Regions from separate parts of the Streptomyces sp. NPDC057428 genome, predicted to be linked through region 2. Evidence: riboswitches for the same ligand, from Rfam matches in the RefSeq annotation. Region 2 holds a riboswitch; the other holds the start of a gene.
What was found. Region 2 has a riboswitch for cyclic di-AMP ahead of ACFU5K_RS09185 (peptidoglycan DD-metalloendopeptidase family protein). Riboswitches for the same ligand answer to the same signal wherever they lie in the genome.
Positions count from the first base shown of each region.

Region 1 (7,665 bases), on a different contig from region 2:
CGGTCATCTCCTTCATGACCCCGTTGGCCTCCAGCGTGCCGATCGCGGAGGCCGCGCGCGGGCAGGACAGGTAGTACGTCGTCGGGAACGGCGTGCCGTCCTCCAGACGGGGCTGGGTCTCGACCACGTCCGGGTTGCCGCAGGGGCAGCGGTGCGCGATGGCGCGCAGACCGCGCGGCGGGCGGCCGAGCTGGAGCTCGAACGCGGCGACGTCCGCGGCGGTGGGCGTGGTGGATTCGGTCTGCGGAGGGGGCGTGTCCATGCCTGCCTTGAATGTCATCGGTCGGTCTGTATGTATCGGCGCGGGAGCGGGGCACGATGCGTGCGCCCGGACCAGGGCCGGTGCTGGGGCGGTGTCATTCGCGGTCGGCGCTGTCGACGCCGTCCCAGAGGTTGGAGTGCCAGGGCCGCCCGGTCGCCCCCGGATCGCCGCGGCGCTCCTCGGTCGCGTCGGGGTCGACCACCGTGAAGGCGGTCTCGCCCGGCACCACGTAATGGAGGTGCTCGCGGGCCAGACGGCGGATGTACGCGTCGTCCTTGAGCCGCGCCTTCTCGTCGCGCAGCTCCTCGGTCCGCTGGTGCGCCTCCCTCGACAGCCTCTCCTGATCGGCGATCTGGTCGCGCTGGGAGATGTACTGCCGCATGGGGTACGCCAGAGCAACCACCAGGGAGCAGACGATCAGCGCCAGGAACGCCGCCCGCCCGGTGAGCCTGGAGCGGCGGGCCTGGCGCCGGTTCTGGGACCGGTAGACGCGGGCTGCCGTCTGCTCACCGAGCAGTCGCAGCCTGGTCGCGGTGGAGAACCGGTCGCGGTCCTTCCCGCCCATGTCTCACGCCTCCCCGTTACGCACGTCCGTCCCCGCACACGGTACGGGACCGGATGCGGGGACGGACGGAGGCTGGTGCTCCGGACTCGGCCGTCAGCTCTCGAAGCGGAACCGCGGGAACGCCGAACGGCCCGCGTACACCGCGGCGTCGTCGAGGATCTCCTCGATGCGCAGCAGCTGGTTGTACTTGGCGACGCGGTCCGAGCGGGCCGGGGCGCCGGTCTTGATCTGACCGCAGTTCACCGCGACCGCGAGGTCGGCGATGGTGACGTCCTCGGTCTCACCGGAGCGGTGGGACATCATGCACTTGAAGCCGTTGCGCTGGGCGAGCTCCACGGCGTCCAGGGTCTCGGTCAGCGAACCGATCTGGTTGACCTTGACGAGCAGGGCGTTGGCCGAGCCCTCCTCGATGCCGCGGGCGAGGCGCTCCGGGTTGGTCACGAACAGGTCGTCGCCGACGATCTGCACCTTGGAGCCCAGCTTGTCGGTGATGACCTTCCAGCCGGCCCAGTCGTCCTCGTACAGCGGGTCCTCGATGGAGACCAGCGGGTACGCGGAGACGAGCTCCTCGTAGTACTCGGTCATCTCGGCGGCCGAACGGGACTTGCCCTCGAACTCGTAGACGCCGTCCTTGTAGAACTCGGACGCGGCGACGTCGAGGGCGAGCGCGATGTCGCGGCCCGGGACGTAACCGGCCTCCTTGACGGCCTCGAGGATGAGGTCGAGGGCGGCGCGGTTGGACTCGAGGTTGGGGGCGAAGCCGCCCTCGTCGCCGAGACCGGTGGAGAGACCCTTGGTCTTCAGGACCTTCTTCAGCGTGTGGTAGATCTCCGCGCCCCAGCGAAGGGCCTCGGAGAAGGACTCGGCGCCGATCGGCGCGATCATGAACTCCTGGATGTCCACGTTGGAGTCGGCGTGCGAGCCGCCGTTCAGGATGTTCATCATCGGAACGGGCAGCAGGTGCGCGTTCGGGCCGCCGAGGTAGCGGAACAGCGGGAGGTCGGAGGCCTCGGACGCGGCGTGCGCCACGGCCAGCGAGACACCGAGGATGGCGTTGGCGCCGAGGGAGGCCTTGTTCTCGGTGGCGTCCAGGTCGAACATCGCCTGGTCGATGAGGCGCTGCTCGGTGGCGTCGTAACCGACGAGCTCCGGGCCGATCTGCTCGATCACGGCGAGGACGGCCTTCTCGACGCCCTTGCCCTGGTAGCGGTTGGGGTCACCGTCACGAAGCTCAATGGCCTCGAACGCACCGGTGGAGGCGCCGGACGGAACAGCAGCACGTCCCGTGCTGCCGTCGTCGAGGCCGACCTCGACCTCGACCGTGGGGTTGCCCCGGGAGTCGAGGATTTCCCTGGCTACGACGACGTCGATGGACGGCACGAGGCATCTCCTTCTGGGATATGACGCTGGTTGTGCAGGGTCACTGTGGCCTTGCGCCACGAGCCTAACCGGCTCGGCCCGCTCCGTCGGCCGTCCGCCCGCCCCCTGGGACGAAAAAGGACCCAAGGGCCTGCATTACGGGCAAAACTCCAGATATTTACTGGCCAGTAACTACAACAGTTGAACGCAGACCCCCACAGCGGCCCGTCGTGGGGTCCCCCGAGGCAACCCCCCGAGGGGCGCACCGGGCACGACCCGGCCCGGCACGCAGGAGGTGGGCGTGCTGGGCCGGGCCGCCGGGGAGGGGGACACCGGACCGCCCGTGACTACTTCAGGTGAAGCTGCTGACCCGGGAAGATCAGGTCGGCGTCGTGGACGATGTCGTCGTTCAGCTTGAACAGCTTCTGCCAGCCGCCCTTGACCTTCTTCGCGTCGGCGATCTTGCTGAGGGTGTCGCCGGCCTTGACCTTGTACTCGCCGTCGCCCTTCTCGACCTTCTGACCGGTCGGGGTGGTGACGGTCTCCTTGGGAGCCGTGCGCTTCTCGCTGCGCGAGGCGGGCTGCTCGGCCTTGCGCTCCGGCTGCGCCTTCGTGTCGGCCTTCGGCGCGGAGCCGGTGTCCACACCCGGGTCCACACCGTCGTCGGTCAGGCCGCCGGCACCGGCGCAGGCCCAGGCGCCGGGGCCCTGCAGGTCGAGGAGCTTCTCGGCGACGGCTATCTGCTGGTCCTTGGTGGCCAGGTCGGCGCGGGCCGCGTACTGCGTACCGCCGGCGGCCGCCCAACTGGAGGCCGAGAACTGCAGGCCGCCGTAGTAGCCGTTGCCGGTGTTGATGGACCAGTTGCCACCGGACTCGCACTGGGCGACGGCGTCCCAGGTGGCGACGGAGGCAGCGGAAGCACCGGTCGCGCCCATCAGCGGGACGGCGATGGCCGCACCGGTGACGCCCGCCAGGGTGGCGATACGGACGGCCTTGGACGGGCGGCGGTGCTTGCCCTTGCTGGAAAGCAGCATGGTTCTCCTCACCGACGCCTACGAGGTGAGCTGTCGGGTTCGGGCCTGTGAGTTGCCCGGCCGACCGCACTCGCGGACGACTTCACCCCCAGCCGGTCCCTCAGCCGTCCTCCGACGGCCGGGTCACGGCACTTACCTGGGTCCCCCGCTCCTGCCTACGGCGCTTTACGCGTCGTTCCCCTCGACCGACGGCAGGATTCGGCGTGACGGTCGAAGGTGCCCGCGGTGCGAGCGGCTCCGACCGTAAACACACGCAACCCCTACATTCAAAAATGGGCATAACGGTCAATCAGCCCTTTAGCGATCGACCTACCGGTCCGTTTGCGCAGGTCGGAGCGGATATGGGCAGACCGGGCGTACATGACACGCCAGTTGAAGCAAAGAGACCCATGTCTCACTTGCGCATAAGTGGACATAGGCCTCTGAACTACCCCTGATTTCGGAGTGTTTTCGTGCTTTTGATCAGTTGGTGGCAGGAGCCTCCGCCTGGGTCCCGCTCGCGTCCGAAGCCAGGCCGAGACCGAGGTCCAGACTCTGGCCGGGAAGGATCAGGTCGGGGTCGGAGCCGAGCTCGTCCTTGTTGGCCTCATAGAGGGCGGGCCAGCCACCGGGGAGCTCCTCCGTATCGGCGATCGCCCAGAGGTTGTCACCCTCCTGGACGGTGTACGTCCCCTCGGCGCCCTGACGCGCCTCGGAGTCACCGCGCGAGGCATGCCTGCCCGACTCGCGGCCTTCGGTGGCCGCTGACGACGCGTCGGTCGCTTCGGGGGCGGGCGTGCCGCGGTGCTTCCCGGCCTTCGCCCCGTCACTCTTCGGGGCTCCAGAGGTCTCGGACGCCTCGGGGGACGGTGCGACGGAAGGCGCGGTGCCGGACTTGTCCACCTTGTTTCCCTTGTCCGCCTTGCTGCCGGACGCGCCCTTGCCGGCCTTGCCCTTCGCGCCCGCGTCGTCCTGCTCCTCGGACGAGGGGGTGCCGGAGGGTGTCGCGGCCTCCGTCGGCTCGGCGGACGGCCCGTCACCCGGATCGATACCCGGCAGTACCCCGTCGAGCGCCAGCCCGGAGATCACCGCGCAGCTGGGCCACGCCTGGGGGCCCTTGTCGTCCAGCACCTTCTCGGCGATGGCGATCTGCTGCGAGCGGCTCGCGAGGTCGGCGCGGGACGCGTACGCCGTGCCGCCGTAGGCCGACCATGTGGCCTCGGAGAACTGCAGGCCTCCGTAGTAGCCGTTGCCGAGGTCGGCGCTCCATATGCCACCGCTCTCGCACTCGGCGACGCGGTCCCACGTCGAGGCGTCTGCGGCCTGCGCGCCACCGGCGCCGAGCAGCGGGATGGCAATCGCCGACCCTGTGACGCCTGCGGCGACGACGATGGCGGGTGCCTGACGAGGGCGACGGTGTCTGCCGTTCGCGGAGCCCATGGGGTTGCCTTCCGTGTGACTGACATGTGACGGGTGAGTCGAACGGTGAACCTAGCCGTACTCGAACGTGTGTCACAAGTCGATGCAGCGGAGATCACGTGAAAGTCACAGAGTTGACAGAACGTCACCTTGCGCCGGTGTATGGCCGGGACCGAACTCCACGGGAAGCGTGCGCAGTCCACGCATGATGAGCCCTCCGCGCCACCGCAAATCGGCATGTTCGGCGGCAATCCGCAGGTCAGGGAGCCGTTTCAAAAGCGTCGCCAGGGCTACCTGACCCTCCAGGCGGGCCAGCGGCGCCCCCAGGCAGTAGTGGATTCCGTGACCGTAGCCCAGGTGCTGATTGTCACTCCGAGCGAGATCCAGGGTGTCCGCATCCTGGAATCGCTCGGGGTCCCGGTCAGCGGCGGCGAGCACCACGAGGACGGGATCGCCCGCCGCGACGACCTGCCCTCCCAGAGTCACGGGTTCGGTGGCGTAGCGCCATGTGGCGAGCTCCACCGGCCCGTCGTAGCGCAGCAGCTCCTCGACACCCGTGGCGAGCAGTTCGGTCTCCCCCGCCGCCAGCGAGCGCTCCAGACGCTCGTGCTGCGACGGGTTGCGCAGCAACGCGTAGACCCCGTTGCCGATCAGGTTGACGGTCGTCTCGAAGCCGGCGAACAGAAGGATGAAGGCCATCGCCGCGGCCTCGTTCTCGGTGAGGTGCTCACCGTGGTCACTGGCCTTGATCAGGCCGGAGATGAGATCGTCGCCGGGATTCTCCCTTTTGCGGTGGATGAGTTCGGCGAGATAGCCGCGCATCTTCTTCACCGACCTGGCCACTCCGCCCCGCGGGCCGCCGCCGTGCCGGATCATCATCCCCGCCCAGTCACGGAAGTCGTCCTGGTCCTCCCGGGGGACTCCCAGCAGGTCGCAGATCGCGTAGATGGGCAGCGGGAAGGCGAAGTCGTGGATGAGGTCCGCCTTCCCCTCCTCGATGAAGGAGTCGATGAGGCTGTCCGTCAGTTCCTGCACACGAGGCGCGAACTCGGCCACCCGGCGCGGGGTGAAAGCCTTGGACACGAGCCGGCGCAGCCGGGTGTGGTCCGGCGGATCGATGTTCAGCAGATGCGTCATCAGCTCCGCCTTGCGCTCACCCGGGATGCCCGTCTTCCCCTTGGCGTTCGCCGATCCGGCGTGGTGGGCCGGGTTCTTGGAGAGCCTGGTGTCGGCGAGAGCCTGCCTGGCATCCGCGTACCTGGTCACCAGCCAGGCCTCGACCCCGCTGGGCAGCGCTGTGCGGTGCACGGGGCTGTGCTCGCGCAGCCAGGCGTAGGCGGGGTACGGGTCGGTGGCGAACTCCCATGTGAAGAGCTCGGGTCCGGCCTCGGGGGCGACTTCGGAGGCGAAGGGCGTTCCGGGGGCGGGCGGCGTTCCGGGGCCGTCGTTCATTCCTGGACGCCGTCCGTCGCGCCGTCGAGCCCCTCGGCGGCCCTGATGGCGTCACGGTAGGCACGCGCGGCGGCGCGCAGGGCGGCCTCCGGGTCGACGCCGTCCTGTTCGGCCCGCACGGCGAGGGCGAGCAACTGGTAACCGATCCCGCCGCCCTCGGGGATCGCCACTCCGAGGCCCGCCGCACGGACCCTGCTGCCGAGTTTGGCGGCGAGCGCCAGGCCGGGCTGGCCGAGCGGCACTCCGTCGGTGACCGAGGCACGCTGCTTCTCGATCGCCTTCGTACGCAGCCAGTGCGCGTGGACGTCCTCCGGGGTCTCGGCGGTCTCGTCGCCGAACACGTGCGGATGGCGGTGGATCAGCTTCTCGACGATCGTCGCCGCGACGTCGTCGATGCCGAAGGGCTCCTCCGGGTCCTCCTCGGCGATGCGCGCGTGGAAGACGACCTGGAGCAGCACGTCGCCGAGCTCCTCGCGCAGTTCCTCGCGGTCGCCGTCCTCGATGGCCTCGACCAGCTCGTACGCCTCCTCGATGGCGTACTTCGCCAGGCCCGCGTGCGTCTTCTGCGAGGTCCACGGGCACTCGAGCCTGATCCGGTCCATGACCTGGACCAGATCCAGGAGCCGGGCGCCGGGCAGGTCGTACGAACCGGGCAGGAGCTCCAGGTCGGGCATCCGCACCCGGCCGGAACCGCCCAGCCGGGCGAGTCCGTCGGTCAGCGCCTGATCGCTCTCTCCGCCGACCATCACCACCACGGTCCGGCCGCCCGCGCAGTCGTCCACCAGCTCCTCGGCCGACGGCGAGGCGTGCTCGGCCGCGACCCCCGCCTCCCGCAGGTACGGCAGCTGCGGGTGGTCCCGCTCGGGGCACAGCACCTTGTCGGCCGCGCGCAGCGTCTGCCAGGCGGGCCAGGACAGCAGACCGGGGGCGACCCGGTGGCTGGCGGTGAGCAGGACGATACGGCCGGGGTCTTCAGCGTTCACCACCCGAACCTACCTCCCGGCGGGGGAGGACCTCCCGTCCGGATCAGGCGCGAGACCTGCCTGACCAGGACGAGCCATCCCAGGGGTCAGGCGCCTGTCTCCGGTTCCTGGCCCTGGAGGGTGGTGACCTGCTTGATCCACGCTGTCTTGTACGTGCTGAGCTGCACCTTCTTGTCGTCCCAGCTGCCGTAGCGCGGGTTGACGTCGATGTGCAGCGCCTTGGACGCCTCGGTGAGCGCCTTGCTCACGGCCTGCTGGCCGGCCGGAGTCCGCAGATCGGCGCCGAGCGCACGGGCCAGCTTCGGGAGCTGGACCTCCTTGCGCAGATCATCCTCGATCTGGCCGGGGGCGACCCAACGCTGCTCCAGCGACACCGTACGCAGGCCCTTGTCCCCGCCGTACTGCGCTGCGGCCTCCGCGTGGATCTGCTGGATCTCCTTGCGACTGACGGTCACGCCGGCGTCCTTCGCGGCCCGGTCCAGGACCCGCCCGAAGATGAGGCCGTGCAGCTTGGCCCGGTTCAGCTGCCCGGTCTTCTTGACCAGTTCCTCGGACTGCCCGGCACTCTGCTGCGCCGTACGTACGTCGGCCGCCTGTGCCTGGACGGTCGCC
Region 1 is NZ_JBHVCT010000025.1:10,712-18,376, forward strand. It holds gene ACFU5K_RS12785 (DUF501 domain-containing protein) at 1-262, opposite strand, end outside; gene ACFU5K_RS12790 (septum formation initiator family protein) at 357-827, opposite strand; gene eno (phosphopyruvate hydratase) at 921-2,207, opposite strand; gene ACFU5K_RS12800 (transglycosylase family protein) at 2,534-3,220, opposite strand; cyclic di-AMP (ydaO/yuaA leader) riboswitch at 3,221-3,393, opposite strand; gene ACFU5K_RS12805 (transglycosylase family protein) at 3,683-4,639, opposite strand; gene ACFU5K_RS12810 (cytochrome P450) at 4,745-6,070, opposite strand; gene ACFU5K_RS12815 (nucleoside triphosphate pyrophosphohydrolase) at 6,067-7,053, opposite strand; gene ACFU5K_RS12820 (SurA N-terminal domain-containing protein) at 7,140-7,665, opposite strand, start outside.
Region 1: another riboswitch for cyclic di-AMP. It lies ahead of ACFU5K_RS12800 (transglycosylase family protein); the one in region 2 lies ahead of ACFU5K_RS09185 (peptidoglycan DD-metalloendopeptidase family protein).

Region 2 (7,665 bases):
AGGTGCAGACCGGACTCGGCAGGACGGGGGACTTCTACGCGTACCAGCACGAGGAGGGAGTCGAGCCGGATCTGCTCTGCGTGGCCAAGGCGCTCTCCGGCGGGTACGTCCCCGTCGGCGCGACGCTCGGCAAGGACTGGATCTTCAAGCGCGTCTACTCATCCATGGACCGCGTCCTCGTCCACTCCGCGAGCTTCGGCTCCAACGCCCAGGCCATGGCGGCCGGGCTCGCCGTCCTGTCCGTGATGGAACAGGAGGAGATCGTCGCGAAAGCCCGCCGCACCGGAGATCTGCTGCGCGAACGGCTCGCGGCACTGGTCGGCCGCTACGAGCTCCTGCACGAGGTGCGGGGGCGGGGACTGATGATCGGGATCGAGTTCGGCAGGCCGTCGTCCCTCGGGCTGCGCAGCCGTTGGACGATGCTGCAGGCGGCCCGCAAGGGACTGTTCGCGCAGATGGTGGTGGCCCCCCTGCTCCGGAAGCACCGCATCCTCACCCAGGTCTCCGGCGACCACATGGAGGTGATCAAGCTGATTCCGCCCCTGGTCATCGGAGAGCCCGAGGTGGAACGCTTCGTCACCGCCTTCACGGCGGTCATGGACGACGCGCACAGCGGCAAGGGGCTGATGTGGGACTTCGGCAGGACACTGGTGAAACAGGCAGCCGCCAACCGGTGAGCGTTCCGACACTTTTTGCCTCTGGGGCAAGAAATTTGCCTCAGAGGAAAGTTCCTGGCCCAATGGGAGCATGAATCCTCCCGAAGGAGGGGCGGCCGACGAGCTTCCGGGAGTCGCGCCACGCCTGCGCGAACTGCGCCGCGAACGCGGTCTGACCCTGGAGAGCGCCGCCGGGCGTGCGGGACTCTCCACGGCCCACCTCTCGCGGCTCGAGACCGGCCGTCGCCAGCCCTCGCTGCCGATGCTGCTCGGTCTCGCCCGCGTCTACGGTACGACCGTCTCCGAGCTCCTGGGAGAGGTGCCGCCCGAACGAGACGCGATCGTCCGAGGCGGGCCGCCCGACGAAGCCCCAGGAGACGGGTCCGGTGGCTGGCTCTACCGGCAGGCGGGAGGGTCGGGGCGCGCCATGCAGGCACTGCGTGTCCACGTCCCCCACGGCACCGAGGGGGAGCTCGTACGCGTGCACCCCGGTGAGGAGTGGCTGTACGTCCTCGACGGCCGGCTCAGGGTCGTGCTCGGGGAGACCGTGCACGACCTCGATCCGGGCGACAGCGCACACTTCGACTCCCTCACACCGCACCGGATCGCGGCCCTCGGCCGCGGTGGGGCGCGGCTGCTGTTCGTCCACACGCTGCTCCAGAGTCCGGCCGCCGAGCTGTGCCTCGGCCCCGCGGCCCGACGGCTCTGAACCCGCGTACTCCTGTACCCGTTGCCGCCACGAGCGGCGAGGAAGGACCGTCATGTCCGATTCCGAGTACTACGACCCCCTCACCCCGCGCACCCAGCGGGGGAGCGACAGCGGCGACACCCAGGAGCGGCGGATGCCACGCGGGGTGGTGATCCGGCTCATCGCCTACCTGGTCGCCGGACACGTGATCGCGGGATTCCTGTTCCTCCTCTTCACCGTTGCGGGCAAGGGGTGAGCGCAGGGATCAGGTCCTCACCGTGACCGGCGGGCCCTGACCGCAGGCATCAGGCGTCCTCCACGAGGCGCTGACGGAGCTTCTCGCGCGTCTCGTGGCTGATCTTCAGTCCTTCGAGGAGGTAGCGGTCGGTGCTGCCCCAGATCTCCTCGATGGTGGCGAAGGCCGCGTCGAGATACTCGCGGTGCGCGCCGAAGAGCGGGTTGAGCAGCTCCATCACCTCGTCCGACATTCCCACCGGCGAGGTGTCGCTGCGCCGCACCTTGTATCGGCGGTGCGCGTCGTTGGACTTGAGGTAGTCGGCCTCGATGGCGTCCCTCTCGACGCCGACCGCGAGCAGCGAGACCGCGACCGACAAGCCGGCCCGGTCCTTGCCCGCCGCGCAGTGCATCAGCGCGGGGACGCTGTCCTCGGCCAGCGCGTGCAGGACCCGGCTGTGCTCGGCGGTCCGGTCCGTGATGATCGAGCGGTAGGACAGGACCATGCGCTCCATGCCCTTGCCGTCGGCCAGGATCGAGCGCAGCTGCTGGATGTTCCCGTCGCGCACCAGCCGCCAGAACTCCGCGCCGTCGGCCGGGTCGGAGAGGGGAATGCTGACATTCCGGACGCCGGGCAGGTCCACGTCGTATCCGTCGAGCTTGTGGTCGGCGGCGTTGCGGAAGTCGAAGATCGTATGCAGGCCGAGTCCGGCGAGGAACGCGGCGTCGGCCTCGGTGGCGTGAGCCAGGTGGCCGCTGCGGAAGAGCCGCCCGAAGCGCACGGTGCGGCCGTCGCTCGTCGGAAGCCCGCCGACGTCGCGGAAGTTGCGGACACCGGTCAGGTCCACGTCCGTCGGCTCGGGGCCGGCCGGGGGGACCTCTGGCAGCTGCGTCACAAGGGCTCCTGGAGTGTCTGGCGCCGGCGCCGCTCGCCGACGGGGCACGCTCGCGACGATACGACATGGCTGCAACGGGCATGCGTCTCGGGCATCGCGGGATCGGCCGACGGGGAGGGGTGGTCGCGAGGTGTCCGTATTGGTGCATTTGATCGAACATGCCCTGCTTGTGGGGGACATGAGGGGAGGTGGGTGAGCGGGATCATATCCGTGACGGTGCGTGGTGAAGTCCCCCGAGGGTATTCCGGACGCCTCAAGGAATGCCAAGATCCGTAATCCACGGAGTGTGACGGTAATTCCGCAGCGGAATTGAAGACGGGATTCCGCTTCGCAATCCGAGCTTGTTCCGCGCGTCCTCGCTCGCCTACGGTCACGGTCAATCCGGACGGAATGCCGAATCCTGCCGCCGCCCGGAATCCGCACCGACTCACGTGTGGCAGGAGCGGGGGAACCAGGTAAGTCGCCGTCCGGAGCGATCCGGAACGGCTCGGGGTCAAGACGCGTCACCACGCGGCCGGGCATCTCCAGCCCGAACCCGACAGCTCACCTCGCAGGCGCCGGAGAGGAATTCCCCATGCCCGCAAACGGCAAGCACCGTCGTAAGAAGTCCCGTCCGCTCTCCCGAGGCATCCTTGCCGCGGGGGCCGGCGGCGCGGTACTCGCGCTCCCGCTGATCGGCGCCACCGGCGCCCACGCGGCGGAGCCGGCCGCTCCCGCGGCGAAGTCCGCCGCCGTCACCCCCGGCGCGCCCGCCGCGAAGCACTCCCCGAAGACCTACACCGTGGTCTCCGGCGACTATCTCGCGAAGATCGCCACCGCCAAGAAGATCAAGGGTGGCTGGCAGAAGCTGTACAAGGACAACCGCGACGTCATCGGCGACAACCCGAGCCTGATCGTCCCGGGCATGAAGCTGACTCTCGGAGCCAAGGCCTCCGGCACCGCCGAGAAGCCGGCGACCGCCAAGCACGCCGCGTCCGAGGCGAAGCCGGCCACGAAGGCCGAGCCCGCCGCCGAGAAGGCCGCTCCGGCCGGGGGGAAGGCCGCCACCGCCGACTCCGGCGCGTCGCAGAGCAACGCCTCCGGCTGGTCGGCCCCGGTCGAGAACCCCACAGTCACCACCCAGTACCACGTGGCCGGCGCCAGCTGGTCCAGCGGCTACCACACGGGTTCCGACTTCCAGGCCGCCTCGGGCACCAGCGTCCGCTCGATCGGACCGGGCACCGTCGTCTCCGCCGGGTGGGGCGGCGCGTACGGCAACGAGATCGTCATCCAGCACAGTGACGGCATGTACTCCCAGTACGCGCACCTGTCCTCACTCGAGGTCTCGGCCGGACAGACCGTCACCGGCGGCCAGGAGATCGGCCTCTCCGGATCCACCGGCAACTCTACCGGCCCGCACCTCCACTTCGAGGTCCGTACCGGCCCGAGCTACGGCTCGGACGTCGACCCGATCGCCTACCTGCGTTCGCACGGCGTCTCCATCTGAGGGACGTGACCCCGGGGGTCGAGCAGAGGGGCGGTGTGCCACGGCGCACCGCCCCTCCACTTATTCCGGCTTTGCCAAAACCTGACCGGGTGGTCTTTGTCACCACCCGTCAACCCCTTATTACGGTCGCGTAAGTCACATTCGAGGGTGCAGGATAAACCCTTGTGGCAGACGATTCGAGAAACAAACAACGAGGCATCATCGGGTCGTACGCGGCGATTGGCGACAGCTTCACCGAGGGCGTCGGTGACCCCGGCCCGGACGGAAGGCTCGTCGGCTGGGCGGACCGGTTCGCGGTGCTCCTCGCCGACCAGCTCCCGGTCCCCGACGCGATGGCCGGCCCGGTGGACGACCCGCACGGAATCTTCCGGTACGCCAATCTCGCCGTACGCGGACGGCTCCTCGACCAGATAGTCGAGGAACAGGTACCCCGCGCGAAGCAGTTGGCCCCTGATCTGGTCAGCTTCTGCGCGGGCGGCAACGACATCCTCCGCCCCGGCTCGGACCCCGACGACGTGGCCGAGCGCTTCGAGCGCGCCGTGGCCGACCTCACCCAGGCCGTCGGGACCGTCATGGTGACCACCGGCTTCGACACCCGCGGCATCCCGGTGCTCCGGCACCTGCGTGGCAAGATCGCCACCTACACCGCACACGTCCGGTCCATCGCCGACCGGTACGACTGCCCGGTGCTCGACCTGTGGTCCCTGCGGTCCGTGCAGGACCGGCGTGCATGGGACAACGACCGGCTGCACCTCTCGCCCGAGGGCCACACCCGGGTCGCGCTCCGCGCCGCCCAGGTCCTCGGACTCGACGTGCCGGCCGACCCCGACCAGGCGTGGCCCCCGCAGGCACAGCGCGGCTCGCTCGAAGTGCGCCGCGACAACATCAACTGGGCGCGGGAATACCTCGTCCCGTGGATCGGCCGACGGCTGCGCGGCGAGTCCTCAGGCGACCACGTCGAGGCCAAACGCCCGGACCTGCTGCCACTCTGACCGCTCGTCCGGGCATCAGCGGCCGACGAAGGGCAGGAGCCGCCGGGCCGGATCCGGGGACCCGAGCCCGTCCGGAGCGGGAACCCGCACCGGCCGGGTGGGGATCCGCTCCAGCACGCCACCCGCGAAGACGTCGTACAGCGGCAGGGTCTCCAGGTGCACGTAGCCGATGTGGCAGTCGCACACGTCGAGCGGGCAGCCGCGCGGGCCGAGGGCGTCGCGGTAACTGCCGTCGTAGAGATTGCCGAGTTCGGCACGGACGAAGTGGCAGCGCCGTACCGTCCCGTCACCGTCCACCGAGATGACGGACTCACCGGTCCGGCAGGGCAGGCCGGCCGAGCGGTGGGGGTGCCTGCTGTACGGGAAGAGCGGGTCCAGGGCCGTCCATCTCGCCGCCTCCTCGTCCGTATAGGTGCGCCCTTCGGCGGCGTTGACCCAGAGGTAGACCTCGGGCGGCAGCGCGGCACGCAGGCGTCGGGCCTCGGGCAGGTGCTCGTCCAGACCCACGATCCCGACGCTGTGGCGCACCCCGAGGGCCGTGAGTTCCTGGCACCGGCCGAGGAACCGCTCGTAGGGCGTCTGGCCGGGGTGGTAGGTGCACCACAGGGCGACCTTGTCCCTTTCGGCCTCCGCCAGCCAGGCGGTGCGGCCGCCGAGGTTGGTCTGGACGGCGACCCTCGTGACGTGCGGCAGGCGGGACAGCTCGACGAGCGCCCGCCGGTACCAGGAGCGGACCAGCGCCTCCCCCCATGGCGTGAACAGCACCGACAGGCGGTCGCCCGACTGTGCGGTGGCCCACGCGGTGAAACGCTCCAGGGCCGCACGGTCCGCACGCAGACGGTCGCGGCTGTCCCGTCGCTTGGCGAACGGGCAGTAGGGGCAGTCGTAGTCGCACGAGGCCAGCGGGCCCCGGTACAGGATGGTCAGGTCCTTGCCCACCGGCCGGCTCACTTCGCCTCGTACGCGGCCATCGCGGCCCGTACTCCCGGGGAGAACAGCTCGGGTCCGAGCGCGTCGGAGTGCGCCAGTCCCTCCGGGGAGAGACGGAGCAGGGCTGGGCCCGCGGTGTCGTCCAGCCAGCCGCGCGCGGCGAAGAGCTCCAGTTCGAAGCGGAAGTCGACGTACGGATCCACGCCGAAGCGGTCGCGGTACCCGGCGGTCGGCATGCCCCGTGCCTGGAGGAGCGACTGCAGCAGATGGCGTCTGCGCGCCTCGTCCTCATCGACGTACCGGCCGACCTCCGCCCGGGAGAAGTCCGCCGTGCCGGTGAAGCCGTCGATGATGCCCCGGATCTCGCGCATCTCCACCGCGTAGTCGAAGGAGTAGTGCAGGGAAGAGGTGTACGACCGGGCCCCGCAGCCGAGTCCGATCATGCCGTCGGTCTGGCAGGCGTAGTCCTCGGGGCCCGCCGGCAGGGCGTCCCCCCGGCGGAACATACGCATGGACACCTGCTCGTACCCGTGGGCCAGCAGGTGGTCGCGGCCGGATCGGTACAGCCGGAGCCGCTGTTCGTCCCAGGCGGTGTCCTGGCCGGTCCCGGCGCCCGCCGCGGTTCCGGTGCCCCTGCGCCCGAGGCCGGTCAGCGGGCGTACGTACAGCGGGTAGAGGTACAGCTCCTCCGGATGCCAGGCCAGAGCAGCGTCCAGGGAGGTACGCCAGCTCGCCGCCGTCTGGCCGTCCATGCCGTAGATCAGGTCGATGTTGAGTACCGGGGCGCCGGCCTCCCGGATGCGGCCGAGGGCGGCCTCGACCTCCGGCCGGCGCTGAGGTCGTACAGCCGCACGTGCCTCGGCGTCCACGAAGCTCTGTACGCCGATGCTGATCCTGGTGGCTCCGCGGTCGGCCAGGACGGACAGCCGGTCCGCGGTCGCGGTCGACGGCGAGGTCTCGACCGACAGGGGAACGGAGCGGAGATCGGCGCCCATCCGCTTCTCCGCGATGTCGCACAGGCGCTCCAGCTCCCCGGCGTCGAGATAGGTGGGCGTGCCACCGCCGAACGCCGCCGCTGCGAAACGCACCGGCGCGTCGTCGCCCAGCGCGTCACGGACGGCCGCGGCCTGCCGGTCGAGGGCGTCGAGGTAACGGGTCGTCAGCTCGTCGGGGGCGCCGATCCGGGTGAACAGGTTGCAGAAGCCGCAGCGGACCTCGCAGAAGGGTATGTGGGCGTACAGGGAGAGCGCTTCCTTGCTCTCCCCGGCCCACAGTCCGCTCAGAAGAGGGCGCCCGGCGGGATGGCTGCCGAGCGGGCGGTAGGCCGTCTTGTGCGGATAGGCGTACACGTAGCTCACGTACGGGCTCGCGGTGGTGACGGTCATCGTGCTGCCCCCTGGTCGAGGAAGAAATGGGCGTAGGGCACGGTCCAGACGGCTTCGTGTCCGATCCGGTGGCCTGTGTAGCCGTCGTCCCCGTAGGCCGTGCCGTGATCGGAACAGACTATGGCGAAACACCTGCGGCGGCTGCTCGCCGCGTCGAACAACCGTCCGATGTGCCGGTCCACATACTCCAGCGCGGCGGCATGGGTGGCTTTCGAGTCGCCCGCCTCGGCGGTGGCGCCTGGCAGGTGGAACCAGTTGGGCTGGTGCAGCGCCGCCACGTTGACGAAGAGGAAGAGCCGTTGTTCGCGAGGGAGTTCGGCGACGATCTGTTCCGCACGTGCGACCTGCGCCTCGAAGGACGTCGGCGAGGCTACCCCGAACTCCGGCTCCCAGTGGCT
Region 2 is NZ_JBHVCT010000016.1:28,291-35,955, reverse strand. It holds gene ACFU5K_RS09205 (aspartate aminotransferase family protein) at 1-677, shown strand, start outside; gene ACFU5K_RS09200 (helix-turn-helix domain-containing protein) at 748-1,365, shown strand; gene ACFU5K_RS09195 (DUF6126 family protein) at 1,418-1,600, shown strand; gene ACFU5K_RS09190 (tyrosine-protein phosphatase) at 1,650-2,474, opposite strand; cyclic di-AMP (ydaO/yuaA leader) riboswitch at 2,885-3,044, shown strand; gene ACFU5K_RS09185 (peptidoglycan DD-metalloendopeptidase family protein) at 3,049-3,960, shown strand; gene ACFU5K_RS09180 (SGNH/GDSL hydrolase family protein) at 4,125-4,952, shown strand; gene ACFU5K_RS09175 (STM4011 family radical SAM protein) at 4,968-5,891, opposite strand; gene ACFU5K_RS09170 (STM4012 family radical SAM protein) at 5,900-7,267, opposite strand; gene ACFU5K_RS09165 (STM4013/SEN3800 family hydrolase) at 7,264-7,665, opposite strand, start outside.